2 regions of the Mesorhizobium sp. NZP2077 genome follow, and region 1 is predicted to be linked to the other one. Evidence: predicted binding sites of a transcription regulator. Region 1 holds the regulator's gene; the other holds the start of a gene.
What was found. Region 1 encodes LexA, which represses DNA repair genes until DNA is damaged. Its sites were predicted from a motif close to TGTTCNNNNTGTGTTCNG; they were not measured.
Positions count from the first base shown of each region.

Region 2: a site for LexA is predicted at 4,874-4,891, ahead of uvrA (excinuclease ABC subunit UvrA). Genes of this name have one in related genera too.

Region 1 is NZ_CP051293.1:4,281,080-4,291,463, forward strand. It holds gene lpxB (lipid-A-disaccharide synthase) at 1-440, shown strand, start outside; gene gltA (citrate synthase) at 473-1,801, opposite strand; gene gltX (glutamate--tRNA ligase) at 1,985-3,409, opposite strand; gene HGP13_RS21265 (ComEC/Rec2 family competence protein) at 3,512-5,965, shown strand; gene lexA (transcriptional repressor LexA) at 5,959-6,699, opposite strand; gene kynU (kynureninase) at 7,064-8,311, opposite strand; gene kynA (tryptophan 2,3-dioxygenase) at 8,392-9,228, opposite strand; gene HGP13_RS21285 (AMP-binding protein) at 9,225-10,384, opposite strand, start outside.
Region 2 is NZ_CP051293.1:4,177,658-4,184,657, forward strand. It holds gene HGP13_RS20715 (DUF72 domain-containing protein) at 1-628, opposite strand, end outside; gene HGP13_RS20720 (hypothetical protein) at 703-1,317, opposite strand; gene HGP13_RS20725 (GNAT family N-acetyltransferase) at 1,318-1,770, opposite strand; gene uvrA (excinuclease ABC subunit UvrA) at 1,806-4,727, opposite strand; gene HGP13_RS20735 (hypothetical protein) at 5,425-5,724, opposite strand; gene HGP13_RS20740 (ATP-dependent Clp protease proteolytic subunit) at 5,815-6,420, opposite strand; gene HGP13_RS20745 (SRPBCC domain-containing protein) at 6,443-6,919, opposite strand; gene HGP13_RS20750 (metalloregulator ArsR/SmtB family transcription factor) at 6,952-7,000, opposite strand, start outside.

The sequences.
Region 1 (10,384 bases):
AATCCTCGGTCAACCGTTGGGATGAAAAACCCGAGATTATCGTTGATCCCCAACGCAAATGGCAGGCTTTCGGCAAGGCCGATGCCGCGCTGATCGCGTCGGGAACCGTGTCGCTGGAACTGGCGTTGGCCGGCGTGCCGATGGTCTCGTGCTACAGGCTCGATCCCATCGCACGTGCCGTTGCGCCATATTTCGTTTCCGTCTGGTCGGCGCTGCTGCCCAACCTGATCTCGGATCGCGCTTTGATCCCGGAGTTCTACAACGAGTACGTCAAGCCGAACAATCTGGCGCGCCAGTTGGAAGCGCTGTTCGCCGACACCGGCATGCGCGCCTGGCAGAAAGACGGGTTTGCCGAGATCGCGCGGCGCATGGCGACGGACAAACCGTCGGGCGAGATCGCGGCGGGCATTGTGCTTCGACATATAAAAAAGGCGCCCTGAAAGGCGCCTTTTTTAGGTCATGACAGCTTTGATCAGCGCTTGGCGATCGGCACGTAGTCACGCTCGGGAGCACCGGTGTAGAGCTGGCGCGGGCGGCCGATCTTCTGGCGCGGATCCTCGATCATCTCCTTCCACTGCGCGATCCAGCCGACGGTGCGGGCGACCGCGAACAGCACGGTGAACATGGTGGTGGGGAAGCCCAACGCCTTCAGCGTGATGCCGGAGTAGAAGTCGACATTCGGATAGAGCTTCTTCTCGATGAAATAGGGATCGGTCAGCGCGATCTTTTCCAGCTCCATCGCGATGTCGAGCAACGGATCGTCCTTGATGCCGAGCTCGCCCAGCACCTCGTGCGCCGTCTTCTGCATGATTTTCGCACGCGGATCGTAGTTCTTATAGACGCGGTGGCCAAAGCCCATCAGCCGGAACGGATCGTTCTTATCCTTGGCGCGGGCGATGAACTCCGGGATGTGATCGACATGGCCGATCTCGCCCAGCATGTTGAGCGCGGCTTCATTGGCGCCGCCATGGGCCGGGCCCCACAGGCAAGCGATGCCGGCGGCGATGCAGGCGAACGGGTTGGCGCCCGAGGAGCCGGCGAGACGAACCGTTGAGGTCGAGGCGTTCTGCTCGTGATCGGCATGCAGGATGAAGATGCGCTCCATGGCGCGCGCCAGCACCGGGTTGATCTTGTACTCCTCGCACGGCACGGCAAAGCACATATGCAGGAAGTTTGCCGCGAAACCGAGATCGTTCTTGGGGTAAATGAAGGGCTGGCCGATGTGGTACTTGTAGGCCATGGCCGCGATCGTCGGCATCTTGGCGATCAGCCGCATGGAAGCAACCATGCGCTGGTAAGGATCGGAAATGTCGGTGGAGTCGTGATAGAAGGCCGATAGCGCGCCGACCACGCCGCACATCACCGCCATCGGGTGCGCATCGCGGCGGAAGCCGGTGAAGAACCGCGACATCTGCTCGTGCACCATTGTGTGGCGCGTCACGCGATAGTCGAAGTCGTCCTTCTGCGCCTTGGTCGGCAGTTCGCCATAGAGCAGGAGATAGCAGACTTCCAGGAAGTCGCCATGTTCGGCCAGCTGGTCGATCGGATAGCCGCGGTGGAGAAGAATACCGGCATCGCCGTCGATGAAGGTGATTTCGGACTCGCAGCTTGCGGTCGAGGTGAAGCCGGGATCGTAGGTGAAGGCGCCGGTCGTGCTGTAGAGCGAGGCGATGTCGATGACGTCGGGTCCAACGGAGCCGCTTCGCACCTTGAATTCATGGGTCTTGCCGGCGAATTCAAGCGTTGCGATAGCCTCTTGGTTCGCGCCGCCCACATCCAGTTTCTTCGCAGCTTCGGTCATTGCAAACTCCTTCTTGTTTCCTCATGCCGGCAAAGGCAAATTCTGCAGAGCGACACGTCGAAATCACCGCAATGCGCGCATTCGCCACCGCATTTTAGGAGGTGCGTGCCAGATTGGGCCAGAGCCTAATGTTGCACTGCGAAACGCGCCTTTCAATGCCAATCTTCTTGGGCCAGTTTGCTCCTAATCGATTTGATCCGCTATGCGCGCCAGGCTTTCCTCGCGCCCAAGCACGGCAAGCACGTCGAATACGCCCGGCGAGGTGCTTTTGCCGGTCAGCGCGGCCCGCAACGGCTGGGCCACTGCGCCAAGCTTGTGGCCTCCCGCCAGCGCATAGTCGCGGATCGCGGCTTCTGCCGCGGCAGCCGTCCAGCCATTTGCAAGCGCGTTCAAAGCTTGGTGAGCGCCACGCAGGATCTTGCGGGCATCGTCATTGAGCAGGAGTGCCGCCTTGTCGTCGATCGGGAGAGGGCGCGTGGCAAACAGGAAAGCGGCGCCGTCGACAAGCTCGACCAGCGTCTTGGCGCGCTCCTTCAGGCCCGGAAGGGCTGCCAGCAACTGCGCCTTGCTCCTGTCGTCGAGGCGCGCGGCGATCGCCGGGCCACCCTTGAGGTAGGGCAAGGTGGCGATGAAGATGTCGAACAGTTCGGCATCGGCCATGCGGCGCATATGCGCGCCGTTGATCGCCTCCAGCTTGGCGAAGTCGAAGCGGGCCGCGCCCTTGTTGACGTCGCCGATGTCGAACCAGGAGATCATGTCCTTGATCGACATTATCTCGTCATCGCCATGGCTCCAGCCGAGGCGCGCCAGATAGTTGAGCAATGCCTCCGGCAGGTAGCCCATGGCGCGATAGGCCTCGACGCCGAGCGCGCCATGGCGCTTCGACAGCTTGGCACCGTCGGCGCCATGGATCAGCGGGATGTGCGACATCGACGGCACATCCCAGCCCATGGCGTTGTAGATCACGGTCTGGCGGGCGGCGTTGGTCAGGTGGTCGTCGCCGCGGATGATGTGGGTGACACCCATGTCGTGGTCGTCGACGACGACGGCATGCATGTAGGTCGGGTTGCCGTCCGAACGCAGGATGATGAAATCGTCGAGATCCTTGTTGGGGAAGCGTACCTCGCCCTGGACGCGATCGTGCACGACCGTTTCGCCTTCGGTGGGCGCCTTGACGCGGATGGCGCCCTTGACGCCGGGCGGTGCCTCGGATGGATCGCGATCGCGCCACTGGCCGTTGTAACGCGGCGGCAGACCCTTGGCTCGGGCCGCCTCGCGTATGGCCTCCAACTCGGCAGGCGTCTCGTAGCTGTAGTAGGCCTTGCCCAGGCGCACGAGTTCCTCGGCGACCTCGCGGTGGCGCGGGGCGCGCTCGAACTGCGATATGGCCTCCCCGTCCCAGGTGAGCCCAAGCCAGGTCAGCCCGTCCAGAATGGCCTGGGTAGCCGCCTCGTTGAAGCGTTCGCGGTCGGTATCCTCGATGCGCAGCACCATCGTGCCGCCGGTGTGCTTGGCGTACAGCCAGTTGAACAGCGCCGTGCGCGCGCCGCCGATGTGCAGATAGCCGGTGGGCGAGGGAGCAAAACGGGTGACGACCTTGTCGGACATGGAACTCTCGGAAACCATCTGAAGCGGGGTGCGGCTGCGCGGACTTTCGCGCGTTGCGCGTTCATGTAGCATAGGGCGTCAGGGGTGCAAGGGGCAGACCCGATGGCTAGACGAGGCCGGGGCTTGGATCAGGGCGAGGACGCTGTTGCCGGCGTCAGCGAACGATCCCTGTTTGCGACGCCTCTGGCGACCCCACCGCCGCCGTCGCCACTTGTGCCGGGCTCCAGTAAGCCAGCTTTGCCGGCGAATGTTCCAGCGCCAACTCCGCCCATCGAAACAGGCAGGATTGTGCGTGTGCGCCGGCAACTGGGCCGGATTTCACTGCCTCGTCTGCGCCACAGCGTGGCCATCGCGGCGGAGCTGGAGCTTGACCGGGGCATCGCCTTCTTGCTGGTGCCGGTGTGTCTGGCCGCCGGGGCGATCGGCTATTATTCGCTGGCAGTGGAGCCTGATTTCGCAAAGCCTGTCGCGGTCGTCGTGCTGGTGGCGAACTGCGCGCTTGTTTCGCGCTCCTGGCCGAAAACCCATCTGGGCTTCATGGCGGCATTGTTGTGCGCGCTTGGCCTGCTCGCCGCCAAGGTCGAGACATGGCGAGTAGGCACGCAGATGCTGGGCTCGGAAATCTCGACGCAACTGACCGGCCGCGTCGTCTCACTGGAGCAGATGGAGACTGGCCGCATCCGTCTGACCATCGACGTGACCTCGACCGCTCGCCCGAAACTGCGCTATGCGCCGGAAAGGGTCCGGCTTTCGGCGCGAAGCATCCCGGCGGAAATGACTGCCGGCTCCCTGGTCACCGGCTACGCCAAACTGTTGCCGCCGACTGGCCCGGTGCGGCCGGACAGCTATGATTTCTCCTTCGACAGCTATTTCGCCGGCATCGGCGGCAGCGGGTTCTTCCTCGGCAATCCAACAGTCGTCTCCGCTGATGACGGTGAGATGCCGCTGTCGGCCCGCCTTTCCTCCGGGATAGAAAATGCCCGTGAAGCCATCGCCGACCACATCAGGGCCACGGTCGGCGGTGCTGAAGGTGAGATCGCGGCAGCGCTCATTGTTGGTGTCCGAGCGGGCATCCCCGACGAAATCAACGAAGCGATGCGGCGCACCGGCATCTATCACATCATCTCGATTTCCGGGCTGCATATGGCGCTGGTCGCCGGCACCATCATGGGTCTGCTGCGCGGCGCCTTCGCGCTGTTTCCGGATTTTTCCGCGCGGCGGCCGGTGAAGAAATACGCGGCTGCCGCGGCACTTGTCTCGATCGCCGCCTATCTCGTCATTTCCGGCGTCGTCGTTGCCGCCGAGCGCAGCTTCATCATGCTGGCGGTGATGCTGATTGCCGTCCTGTTCGATCGCGCGGCGCTGACCATGCGCAATCTGGCGATCTCGGCGATCGCCGTCATCGTGGTTTCGCCGCATGAGGTGGTCGGCCCGAGCTTCCAGATGTCGTTTGCCGCAACGGCCGCACTGGTCGGCGCCTACGCCGGCTGGGCGGATCACCGTGCGGGAAAGGCAAGACCGCCACCGCCAAAGCGGTCCCTGCCAAGCGTTCTCACGCGACGATTCCTGCTGGCGACGGGTGGCTTGGCCATGACTTCGATCATCGCCGGCAGCGCCACGGCGCTATTTGCCATCTGGCATTTCCAGCGGGTGTCGCCGCTCAGCCTGTTCGCCAATCTGGCCGTCATGCCGATCGTGTCAGCGGTGATGTTCCTGGCCGTTGCCAGCGCGTTGCTGATGCCGTTCGGATTGGATGCGCCAGCCCTCTACCTGATGGGCAAGGGCCTGACGGCAATGATCGCCATCTCGGCGTGGATATCGGAACGCTCGCCGGTCGACGCGGTCGGGCTCATTTCGCAGCAATCCGTCCTGCTGGTGACCGTCGCCCTGGTCATCGCGACGATGGCGACGACATGGCTGCGGCTCGCAGCACTGCCATTCGCGCTTGCCGGTCTGCTGACGGTGTCGGATACGCGCACACCGGATGTGCTGATCTCTGAGGACGCGCGGCTGGTCGCCCTGCCGATCGGCGGCGGCGAACTCGCGGTCAGCCGGGCTCGCCCGAACGAGTTCACCGTCGACAATTGGAAACGCGCGCTGACATCCGAAACCATCGTCGTGCCGGAGATGTTCAGCAAGGCGGATGGGCTATTCGACATTGCCGATGCCGTCAATCTGCCACCGGGAGCGCCATTCTATTGCACGGACGGCGTTTGTCTCGCCCGGCACCCGTCCGGCGCGATCATCGCGCATGTCGAAGACCGCAAGGACACCTGGAAGGCCTGCGGTTTCGCAGACCTGATCGTCGTCAATGACGCGACGGGATATGATTCCTGCCACAACTCGCTGGTTCTCGTCGTCACCAAACGGCAGCTCGCCCGCAAGGGCAGTGCTGCCGTCTTCTTCGACCGCCAATCAGCGACAGGTCCTCCAATTATCAGCTTCGCGGTGGACGGGCCGTATCGGCCCTGGCATGCGCAGCGCAAATATTCACGCGAGGCGAGGGGGCTGGCGCCCTGGCGCAAACCCGAAAAGCCTGCCGCTCCTGCTCAGTAGCGCCGGATCAGCCCGACGAGCTTGCCTTGCACCTTGACCCTGTCCGGCCCGAAGATGCGCGTCTCGTAGGCCGGATTGGCGGCTTCAAGCGCGATCGAGGCGCCCTTGCGGCGAAACCGCTTCAGCGTCGCTTCCTCTTCATCCACCAGCGCCACGATGATCTCGCCGGGCTGGGCGGTATCGGCATTGCGGATGATGACGGTGTCGCCATCGAAGATGCCGGCCTCGATCATCGAGTCGCCCTTGACCTCCAGCGCATAATGCTCGCCGCCCATGATCATGTCCGGCGGCACCGAGATCGAATGCGTCTGATGCTGGATGGCATCGATCGGCACACCGGCGGCGATACGCCCCATCACCGGGATCGACACCGCGGAAACCGCGTCGTCGTCATTGCCGGCCGCGGGCAAACGCGACGGCGTTGCAGGCTTGAGTTGGCGGCCAAGGCCGCCCTGACCAAGACTGCCCTGGATGACGCTTGGCGAGAATTTCTTTGCCGCGTTGAGGCCGGGCGCGATCGAATCGGGTAGCCGCAGCACCTCCAATGCCCGAGCCCGGTTGGGCAGCCGGCGGATGAAACCGCGTTCCTCCAGCGCCGTGATCAGGCGATGGATTCCTGACTTGGAGGCGAGATCGAGCGCTTCCTTCATCTCGTCGAAGGAGGGCGGAATGCCGCTTTCCTTCAGCCGTTCATGAATGAACATCAAGAGTTCATGTTGCTTGCGCGTCAGCATGGCAGCCCCCAAGGCTTGAACAAAAGGTCTGAACCAGAATCGAAAAACAAACCCAGAACAAACACTATCTGTTCCAGTTGTGTTCCGCAACCGTTTAAAGTTTAGTGAATTTGTTAAGGCGGCTGAAGTTATTTGGCGCTGGCAGCGGGCCGTGTTCGACGCCTGCCTGCCGCTAACGCGCCCCGGTGCGCGTTGAAATTGTTATGGTTAATGGTGCTGGCTCATTCTTCGGCAAGTGGTTGGAATTGGTCGCAGACGCACCTCGCCGGGGTACATTCGCCGCATTGCCAGTCGTCTGTCGGGGTGAACGAAACGAAACCAAAATGCCAACTTTCGGTCCCCCCATTGCCGTTGTATGGCTGCGTCAGGTAACGGCTTCCTTCACAGCGAAACGCTGATCCTTCCACGCGTCCGTGCGCAGAATGTCTTCCAGCACCTCAACTGCCTGCCATACGTCCTTGTAGCCGACATAGAGCGGCGTGAAGCCGAAACGGATGGTAGACGGCGCGCGAAAGTCACCGATCACCCCGCGCTCGATCAGCGCCCGCATCACCTGATAGCCATGATCGTGAAGGAACGACACTTGGCTGCCGCGCTTGGTCGCATCGCGGGTGCTTTCCAATGTCAGACCATAGGCGCCGCACTTGGCTTCGACGAGTTGGATGAACAGTTCGGTCAACGCGACGCTCTTCTTTCGCAATGCCGCCATGTCGACGTCGCTCCAGATGGCAAGCGCACCTTTAAGCGCCCGCATAGACAGGACCGGCTGCGTGCCGCACAAAAAGCGGCGGATGCCGGTGCCGGCAACATAACCCCGTTCGAAGGCAAAGGGCCGTGCATGCCCCCACCAGCCGCTGAGCGGTTGGCGGATATCGCCGTGGTGACGCTGCGCGGCATAGATGAAGGCCGGTGAGCCCGGACCGCCGTTAAGGTATTTGTAGGTGCAGCCGATGGCGAAATCGGCATTTGCATGGTCGAGCTCGACTGGCAGAGCGCCTGCTGTGTGGCATAGGTCCCAGATGATTAGCGTTCCGGCCGCATGAGCCTTGCGCGTCAGCGCCGCCATGTCGCGCAGTTCACCCGATTTATAGTTGACGTGATTGACCAGCACCACCGCAACGCTTTCGTCGATCAGCTCTTCGATGGTTGGAGCGTCGACGCCCGTGAGGCGCAGCAGGGCGCCATCGCGGGTAGAGGCCACCCCTTCGGCGATGTACAGGTCGGTGGGAAAACTGTCACCCTCGGCGACGATCACCGACCGACCGGGCCGCATCTCCAGCGCCGCGTGCAACACCTTGTAGATATTGATCGACGTCGTATCGCAGACGACGGTCTGGCCAGCCGCGGCTCCTATCAGACGCCCAAGGTGGTCGCCGAGTTCTATCGGCATCTCGAACCATCCGGCTGTATTCCAGGCTCGGATGAGATCCTGGGCCCATTCCTGGGTTGCCGCCTGCTGCAGCTCGCCGAAAACGGCGTGCGACGCCGCCCCGAGTGAATTGCCGTCGAGATAGATCACCCCCTCCGGCAGAATGAAACGATCGCGCATGAGGCGCAGCGGATCCTTGGCATCCATCGCTTCGATTCCAGCGAGATCAGGAATTCCACTCATGGTCTGTCAGTCCTCGGTTGTTCGCGAAGGGTTTCCCGCCACAAGCGCGTGCCCTCTGTATGGCTGTTATCAGTTTGATGTCAGAGCCGGGTGCGAACCGTCCACAGTTCGGGAAACAGCACGACCTCGAGCATCTTCTTCAGATAGGACGCGCCTGACGTGCCGCCGGTGCCGCGCTTGAGGCCGATGATGCGTTCGACCGTGGTGACGTGGTTGAAGCGCCAGCGGCGGAAATAGTCCTCGAAGTCGACCAGCTTCTCGGCCAGCTCATAGAACATCCAGTAGCGCTGCGGGTCGCGGTAGACGGTCTGCCAGGCGACCAGGACCGCTTCATTTTCGGTGCGCGTCTCACGCCAGTCCGTGCGCCTGGCATCGGCGCCGATGTCGAACCCGTTGCGCGCCAATAGCAGCAGCGCTTCATCGTAGAGCGACGGCTCGGCCAGGATCGCCTCCAGCTTGCCGCTGAGGTCCGGCCGGTGCTTGTGCGGCCCGAGCATGGCGAGGTTGCGGTTGCCGGCCATGAATTCGATGGCGCGGTACTGCCAGGACTGGAATCCGGAGGATTGGCCGAGCGCGTCGCGGAATTCGGTGTATTCGCTGGGTGTCATCGTGCGCAGCACGTCCCACGCGTTGTTCAGCTGCTCAAAGATGCGGGCGACGCGCGACAGCATCTTGAAGCTCGGCTCAAGCCGGTCGGCGCGAATGGAACGAATGGCAGCACCGATCTCATGCAAAGCGAGCTTCATCCAGAGTTCCGAGGTCTGGTGCTGGATGATGAACAGCATCTCGTCATGCGCCGACGACAGCGGCGTCTGTGCCTCCAGGACTTTTTCCAGGTGCAGATAGTCGCTGTAGGACATGCGCTCCTTGAACGACATCTGGGCGCCTTCGGACGCCGGATCGTAGGGCTCGCTCAATTGATTTTCTCCGTGCGCAGCCGGAAGCGCTGGATCTTGCCGGTCTGGGTCTTGGGCAGGGCGGCGATGAATTTGACCGAGCGCGGATATTTGTAGGGCGCGATCGTCGCCTTGACGTGGTCCTGCAGGCGCTTGATGGTCAACGCATCCGGCGCCACGCCCTGCGCCAGCACGACATGCGCCTCGACGATCTGGCCGCGTTCGCCATCCTCTGCGCCAATGACAGCACATTCGGCGACATCGGGATGCGAGAGCAGTGCTGCCTCGACCTCCGGACCGGCAATGTTGTAGCCGGCGCTGACGATCATGTCGTCGGAGCGCGCGCCGAAATGGAAGAAACCATCCTCGTCCTGGGTAAATGTGTCGCCGGTGAGGTTCCAGCCGTCGCGCACATACTCCTTCTGCCGGTCGTCGGCCATGTAGCGGCAGCCGGTCGGGCCGCGCACCGCCAACCGTCCGGTCTCGCCACGCGGTACCTCGCGCATCGCAGCGTCGACGATGCGCGCCTCATAACCGCCCACAGGCTTGCCGGTCGATGCAGGCTTCATGTCGCCAAAACGGTTGGAAATGAAGATGTGCAGCATTTCGGTGGCGCCGATGCCGTCGAGGATCGGCTTGCCGGTCTTTTTCGTCCACTCCTCGAAGACCGGAGCCGGCAATGTCTCGCCGGCCGAGACGGCGACGCGCAGCGATGACAAATCGGCACCTTCATCCATGGCCTTCAGCATGGCGCGGTAGGCGGTCGGCGCGGTGAAGGAGACGGTCGCCTTATAGGTCTCGATGATGTGGATCATGTTGGGCGGCGTCGCCTGTTCGAGCAGCGTCGCCGCCGCGCCGTAGCGCAAGGGGAAGATGGCGAGGCCGCCTAGGCCGAAGGTGAAGGCCAGCGGCGGCGAGCCGACGAAGATATCGTCGGGCGTCACCTGGAGGATCTCACGGGCATAGGCGTCGGCGATGATCAACAGATCGCGGTGGAAATGCATCGTCGCCTTCGGCACGCCTGTCGTGCCGGAGGTGAAGCCAAGCAGGGCGACATCGTCGCGGCCGGTGTTGACCGCGGTGAAGGTGACCGGCTTGTCGAGGGCGGCGCGATCGAGTTCGGCATCATGGTTGGCGGTGCCGTCGAAGCCGATGACCTGCTTCAGGAACGCACTGT
Region 2 (7,000 bases), 110 kb from region 1:
CGTCGAGGCCCTTTGGCGTGTAGCAATCGGGATTGTCGTCGGAACCCGTCTGCAGCCGTGCATAGACGAAGTCACCGGTGACATCGGCGATATCAGGATATTTGGCATGGTCGGCATAGACGATCGCCGCCTTGTACTTGCGGGCAAGCGCTGCGAATTCCGGCACGATGAAACTGTCGTTGCGGACTTCGAGTGCATGGCGCAGCGCGACGCCATCCTGCTTTTCCGGCAGCAGTTTCAAAAAGGCTTCGAAATCGTCCGGATCGAATTTTTTCGTCGGCGCAAACTGCCACAGGATCGGCCCGAGCTTGTCGCCAAGTGCGGCAACACCGGAGCCGAGGAAGCGAGCTATCGATTCGCCGGCTTCGCCCAGCACGCGGCGGTTGGTGACGAAGCGGTTGCCTTTCAGCGAATAAACGAAACCGTCCGGCGCTTCGCTGGCCCATTTGACGAAGGTCGGCTCCTTGAAGCTGGAATAGTAGGTGCCGTTGACCTCGATGCTCGGCACCTGCCGGCTGGCATATTGCAGCTGCTTGGCCTTCGACAGTTTGTCCGGATAGAAGGACGTGTCCCAGGGCTCGAAGGTCCAGCCGCCCATGCCGGAGCGGATTGTTCCCGATTTGCTCATGGACTTCTCCTCCAAAGTGTTTTGTCATGAGGGGCTTGCGTTGGTAAAAAACGATCCGCGACCGGCAATTTCGGTCAAGTGGGTGGTGACCGATCCGGGGGAAAGATTGTCGGCGTCCCGGAGGGGTAAAGGTCCTTCCGCAGCCGCATGACGCGAAACTGATTTCCGTCCTCGACGATGTCGTACAGAGCCTTGATCGGCTGATAGCGTGCGCGGCGATAGTCGTGCAGCATCACGATCGTCTCGGCATGACAAAGCAGCGTCGCCATGAACGCGCATTCCATGCGGCGCCGGCCGTCGATGAAGATAAAATCGAATTTGCGCTTCAGGCTCAGCGGCCAGGTGGAATAGTTGAGCTCCGGATCGCGGTCGCCAAACATCGGACCCCGCAGGTCCAGGCAGATCGGATGGAAACCGCTCCACTGCGGCAGCTGCGGCAGAAGTTGATCGAGGAACGGCTGGCTGTCCTCGATCGAAAAGAGATTGTCGATGGCCAGTCGGTCCCTCATCTCAAGGATAGCCAGCGTCGTGTGGCCCGTGCCCCACTCCAGATAGGCGCGCGTGTCAGGCTTCACATGTTGCAGCAGGATGCGCTGGAACTCGGACAAATAGTCGGCGCCATAAGCATGCGACGAGCGGACCACGCCAGCCAAGGTCAGTTTATTTTCGATAGCGCTTCCGGCCAGCATTCACATCGCCTTCGCCATGTCGACGAGCACCCATCCTGGCCGGTAGGGATTGGGCCGGCGACCCGTTTCGCGATAGCCGTAAGCAAGATAGAGCGCGATGTTCCGTTCCATCTTCGCATTGGTGCAGAGCCGAATCTCCGACAGGCCCCACAGCCGAGTCTGCTGATCCGCGTGATTGAGCAGCTTTGTGCCAAAACCCTTGCCCTGGAAGGCGGGCGACACCGCGACGGAGAAGATCATCGCGTAATCCTCGTGCCGCTCCAACGTAAGCGCTCCAGCCAGTTTATCGCCGCTCTCCAGCAGCCAGACCTCGCCGCGCGCGATGCGAGGCGCGTAGTCCTCAGTCACCGGGATCGGCGGCGCGTCCAACAAAGCAGTGTAAGGCGCATAGGCTGCCGCAGTCAGCGAGACAACGGTTTGCAGATCGCCGGCAACCGCTCTTTGGATGGTCATTTCAAAGTCTCCCCAGGCGCGAACCGGTTCGGCCATCACTCCGCCGCTTCGCGTTTGCCTCCGGGGCGCCGCTCCAGCAATTCCTTGAGGAACTGGCCAGTGTAGCTGCGCTTCTCGCGCACGATCGCTTCCGGCGTGCCCTGGGCGACCAGCTCGCCGCCGCCGTCACCCCCTTCGGGGCCGAGGTCGAGAACCCAGTCGGCGGTCTTGATCACTTCGAGATTGTGCTCGATAACCACCACCGTGTTGCCCTGGTCGACCAGTTCGTGCAGCACTTCCAATAGTTTGGCGACGTCGTGGAAATGCAGGCCGGTGGTCGGCTCGTCGAGGATGTAGAGCGTCTTGCCGGTCGCCTTGCGCGACAATTCCTTGGCCAGCTTGATGCGCTGCGCCTCGCCGCCCGAAAGCGTCGTCGCCTGCTGGCCGATATGGATGTAGCCGAGGCCAACCTGCTTCAGCGTGTCGAGCTTGTCGCGCACACCGGGCACGGCGGCGAAGAAGTCGACGCCTTCCTCGACCGTCATGTCGAGCACGTCGGCGATCGACTTGCCCTTGAACTGCACGTCGAGCGTCTCTCTGTTGTAGCGCTTGCCGTGGCAGACGTCGCAGGTGACGTAGACGTCGGGCAGGAAGTGCATCTCGATCTTGATGACGCCGTCGCCCTGGCAGGCCTCGCAGCGGCCGCCCTTGACGTTGAAGGAGAAGCGGCCCGGCTGGTAGCCGCGCGCCTTGGCTTCCGGCAGGCCGGCGAACCAGTCGCGGATCGGCGTGAAGGCGCCGGTATAGGTGGCAGGGTTCGACCGTGGCGTACGGCCGATCGGCGACTGGTCGATGTCGATGACCTTGTCGAGGAATTCCAGGCCTTCGATGCGGTCATGCTCGGCGGGATGCTCGCGCGACCCCATAATGCGACGCGAGGCCGCCTTGAACAGCGTCTCGATCAGGAAGGTCGACTTGCCGCCGCCCGACACACCGGTGACGGCGGTGAAGGTGCCGAGCGGAATTTCGGCGGTGACGTTCTTCAGATTGTTGCCGCGCGCGCCGACGATCTTCAGGCGCCGGTTCTTTTTCGCCTCCCGCCGCACGCCGGGCGTTGCCACTTCGAGCGCGCCCGACAGATACTTGCCGGTGATCGAATTGGGATTGGCCATCACTTGCTGCGGCGTACCCTGGGCGATGATCTCGCCGCCATGGATGCCTGCGGCCGGACCCATGTCGACGACATAGTCGGCGTGCAGGATGGCGTCCTCATCGTGTTCGACGACGATCACCGTGTTGCCGATGTCGCGCAGGTGCTTCAGCGTGTCGAGCAGACGCGCATTGTCGCGCTGATGCAGACCGATCGACGGCTCGTCCAGCACATAAAGCACGCCGGTCAGGCCCGAACCGATCTGCGAGGCTAGCCGGATGCGCTGGCTTTCGCCGCCCGACAGCGTGCCGGAATTGCGCGACAGGGTCAGATAGTCGAGCCCGACATCGTTGAGGAAGCGCAGGCGCTCGCGGATTTCCTTGAGCACGCGCACCGCGATCTCGTTCTGCTGGTCGTTGAGATGTGGCGGCAGGTCCGTGAACCACTGGTCGGCCTTGCGGATCGAAAGCTCGGTGACTTCGCCGATATGCTTGCCGGCAATCTTCACCGCCAACGCTTCAGGCTTCAGCCGGTAGCCCTTGCAGACCGGGCAAGGCGTCGCCGACATGAAGCGCTCGATCTCCTCGCGCATCCAGGCGGATTCGGTCTCTTTCCAGCGCCGCTCGAGATTGGGAATGACGCCTTCGAAGGTCTTGGTCGTCTTGTAGGAGCGCAGCCCGTCATCATACTGGAAGGTGACTTCGCGCTCGCCAGTGCCGCGCAGGATCGCGTCCTGGGCTTCCGTGCTCAGATCCTTGAACTTGTCGCCGAGCTTGAAGTTGTAAGCCTTGCCCAATGCCTCGAGCGTCTGCACGTAATAGGGCGAGGTCGATTTCGCCCATGGGCTGACGGCGCCGTCGCGCAGCGACACGTTCTCGTCGGGCACGACGAGATTGGGGTCGATGGCGCGCTGACTGCCGAGACCGTCGCAGGTCGGGCAAGCGCCGAACGGGTTGTTGAACGAGAACAGCCGCGGCTCGATTTCGGGAATGGTGAAGCCGGAGACCGGACAGGCGAATTTTTCGGAGAACAGGATGCGCTCATGCGTCTCGTTCTTCGACTTGTTGACCGAATCCTCGCCGGTCTGGCTGGAATCGAGCGGCTTGTCGGCAAACTCGGCCACCGCTAGCCCCTCGGCGAGCTTCAGCGCAGTTTCGATAGAGTCGGCAAGACGCGTGGCCAGATCGCCGCGCACGACGATGCGGTCGACGACGACGTCGATATCGTGCTTGTATTTTTTATCGAGCGCCGGAACGTCTGCGATCTCATAGAAGACGCCGTCGACCTTGACGCGCTGAAAACCCTTCTTCTGCAGTTCCAGCAGCTCCTTGCGGTATTCGCCCTTGCGGCCGCGCACGATCGGCGCGAGCAGGAACAGGCGGGTGCCTTCCTCGACCGCCAGCACGCGGTCGACCATCTGGCTGACCGTCTGGCTCTCGATCGGCAGGCCGGTGGCCGGCGAATAGGGGATGCCAACACGCGCGAACAGCAGGCGCATATAGTCGTAGATCTCGGTGACGGTGCCGACCGTCGAGCGCGGGTTCTTCGACGTGGTCTTCTGCTCGATGGAGATGGCAGGCGACAGCCCGTCGATCTGGTCGACGTCGGGCTTCTGCATCATTTCGAGGAATTGCCGGGCATAGGCCGACAGGCTCTCGACATAGCGGCGCTGGCCCTCGGCGTAGATGGTGTCGAAGGCGAGCGACGATTTGCCGGAGCCCGACAGGCCGGTCATGACGATCAGGCTGTCACGCGGCAGGTCGAGATCGACGTTCTTCAGATTGTGTTCGCGCGCCCCGCGAATGGAAAGGAATTTATGGTCGGCCATCGCCGGTCGCCGCCTCAGATCTGGAATTCGTGGGATTGGCGGGATTTTCCCGGCCATCCCCTATGTAGGTGTTTTTGCCGCCACGTCGAGGCCACAATTCCCGACAGAAGTCGTTTAACCGCCTTTCGCGCGAAGGGGCAAGCGAAAAGAACAAAGGCCGAACACGCTCCTGACAAAGCAGTGCAAAAACTGACCTGAACGTAACCTCCCGGCGATCACAATTTTCGGTAACCGGCTATTGATGGTTGACGTGGCCGGCTCACAGGAGCAGTCTCTAACGGTCAAGTGAAGCCGGCCGTCTTTCGATGGCCTCGCCGCCCCAAGGCGGCCTGCGAGACGCCGCAGGCATTAGCGATTTGCGCTTCGCGACGACAATGTCGCAACGGACACAGGAGCGGAGCATGACGCCACCGGATAGTCCCCAAGGGCTCCACATCTCGTTGGAGCTGCGGCAGGCATAAGTGCCAGGGTTTAGCGTTTGCGCCACCCGACAAACCGTGACTTGCCGTATCCCCCAAAAATCAGAGACTGCTAGTCGGATCGTCGGCTGACGCCGCGAAGCATCCGAAATCAAACGCCGGCAGTACACTCCCGGCAAAAACTGGATTTGAGATCCAGAAAAGCCCCGTCCGTTTGCCCAAAGGCACGGCGGGGCTGTTCTTGTGGGGATGGCTGAGTTGTCCGCGGCGGCGGCAACTTATTTCCGTGGCTTGAATCCGCCCGTGGCGACATCGACCCTTATGCTGCCGGAAATCCTGACATCGGTATCGCCGATCTTGAACGTGCCGTTGCCGTTGCTGGGAAGTGCGTCGTCGGGCTCTGGCACGGGGGCGGGCTTGGCGATGCGGTAGTCGCCGGTCACGCCGGGCAGGGCGCCTTTCTGCGGCTGCGCTGAACTGTCGTCGGCAAGTGCCGTGCTGCTCAAAAGGCTGGCAAAAGTAAGCGCGGCGGCGGCGATGATGCGATGCGATGTTCTGGGCGAATGAGTGTCGGTCATCCCGGGATTATAGGGACGTGCCGCCGATGCGGCCAGACCGGTATCGTCAAATCTTCGACAGCGGGCAGGTGCCCGATCCGGCCCTGGCTTTCATGCCGCCTTCTTGCGCGTATCGAAGACGTGGTCGACAATGCCCCATGCCTGCGCCTCCCGCGCCGTCATGAAATGGTCGCGGTCGAGCGTGCGTTCGACCTCTTCATAGCTGCGGCCGCAATGCTGGGCATAGAGTTCGGCCATATGCCGTTTGGTCTTGCCGATGCGCTCGGCATGACGCTGGATGTCCGAGGCCTGGCCCTGGAAGCCGCCGAGCGGCTGGTGCAGCAGGATGGTGGCGTTCGGCAGCGCAATGCGGCGCCCCGCCGTGCCGGCCATCAGCAGGAACGACCCCATCGAGGCGGCAAAGCCCATGCACACGGTCGATACCGGGCAGCTGATATATTGCATCGTGTCGTATATGGCGAAGCCGCTGGTCACCACGCCGCCCGGCGAGTTGATGTAGAGCGAGATTTCCTTGTCGGGATTGTCGGACTCGAGCGACAAAAGCTGCGCGCAGACAAGTGCTGAGACATCGTCGTTGATCTCGCCGTTGATGAAGACGATGCGCTCGCGCAACAACCGCGAGAAAATGTCGAAGGCACGTTCGCCGCGGCTCGATTGCTCGATCACCATCGGCACCAGACTGGCAATACCGCTCATTTTTCGTCTCCGATTTCCGTATTTATGCCGCGCGCAGCAGAAGGTGCGGCGTGTTGGCGGCGATAGGCGTTCCGGCTCCGCGCAAGCCGAGCGGAAGCCGGCAGCCGGCGCCCGCCATGGCGACAGCAGGCATCGCCTTGCGGGCAAAGCCGTCATGGACAATGCGCAAATGCGTGCCGCCGGAAACGGTGCGGGCGAGTGTGAAGGTGACGATACTGTCGAGCGGATCCTGCCGCGTGGCATCGCGTGGCTGCTCGCGCCAGGAATAGCGCAGCAGGTGCTCCGCCTCGGCTTCGAGGATTTCGCATTCGATCGCCGTGTCCGGGCCGGCAAAGGTAAAATTGCTGCCGGTCTGTGGTTTGATGTCGTTCGGCATCATCCAGGCCGCGAGCAGTTCCGGCACGGTCAGCGCCCGCCACACTTTCTCGGGCGGCTCGGCGAGATCGTATTCGAACTCGAGCGCATCGGCGGCAATTTCGCTTTGTTCTTTAGCGTTCATTGATCCCGCGTCCTTCGCTGATCCCAAATCCTTCATTGATCCATGTCCTTCAAAACCGTCTTCAGCCTTTCGATGCGCTCC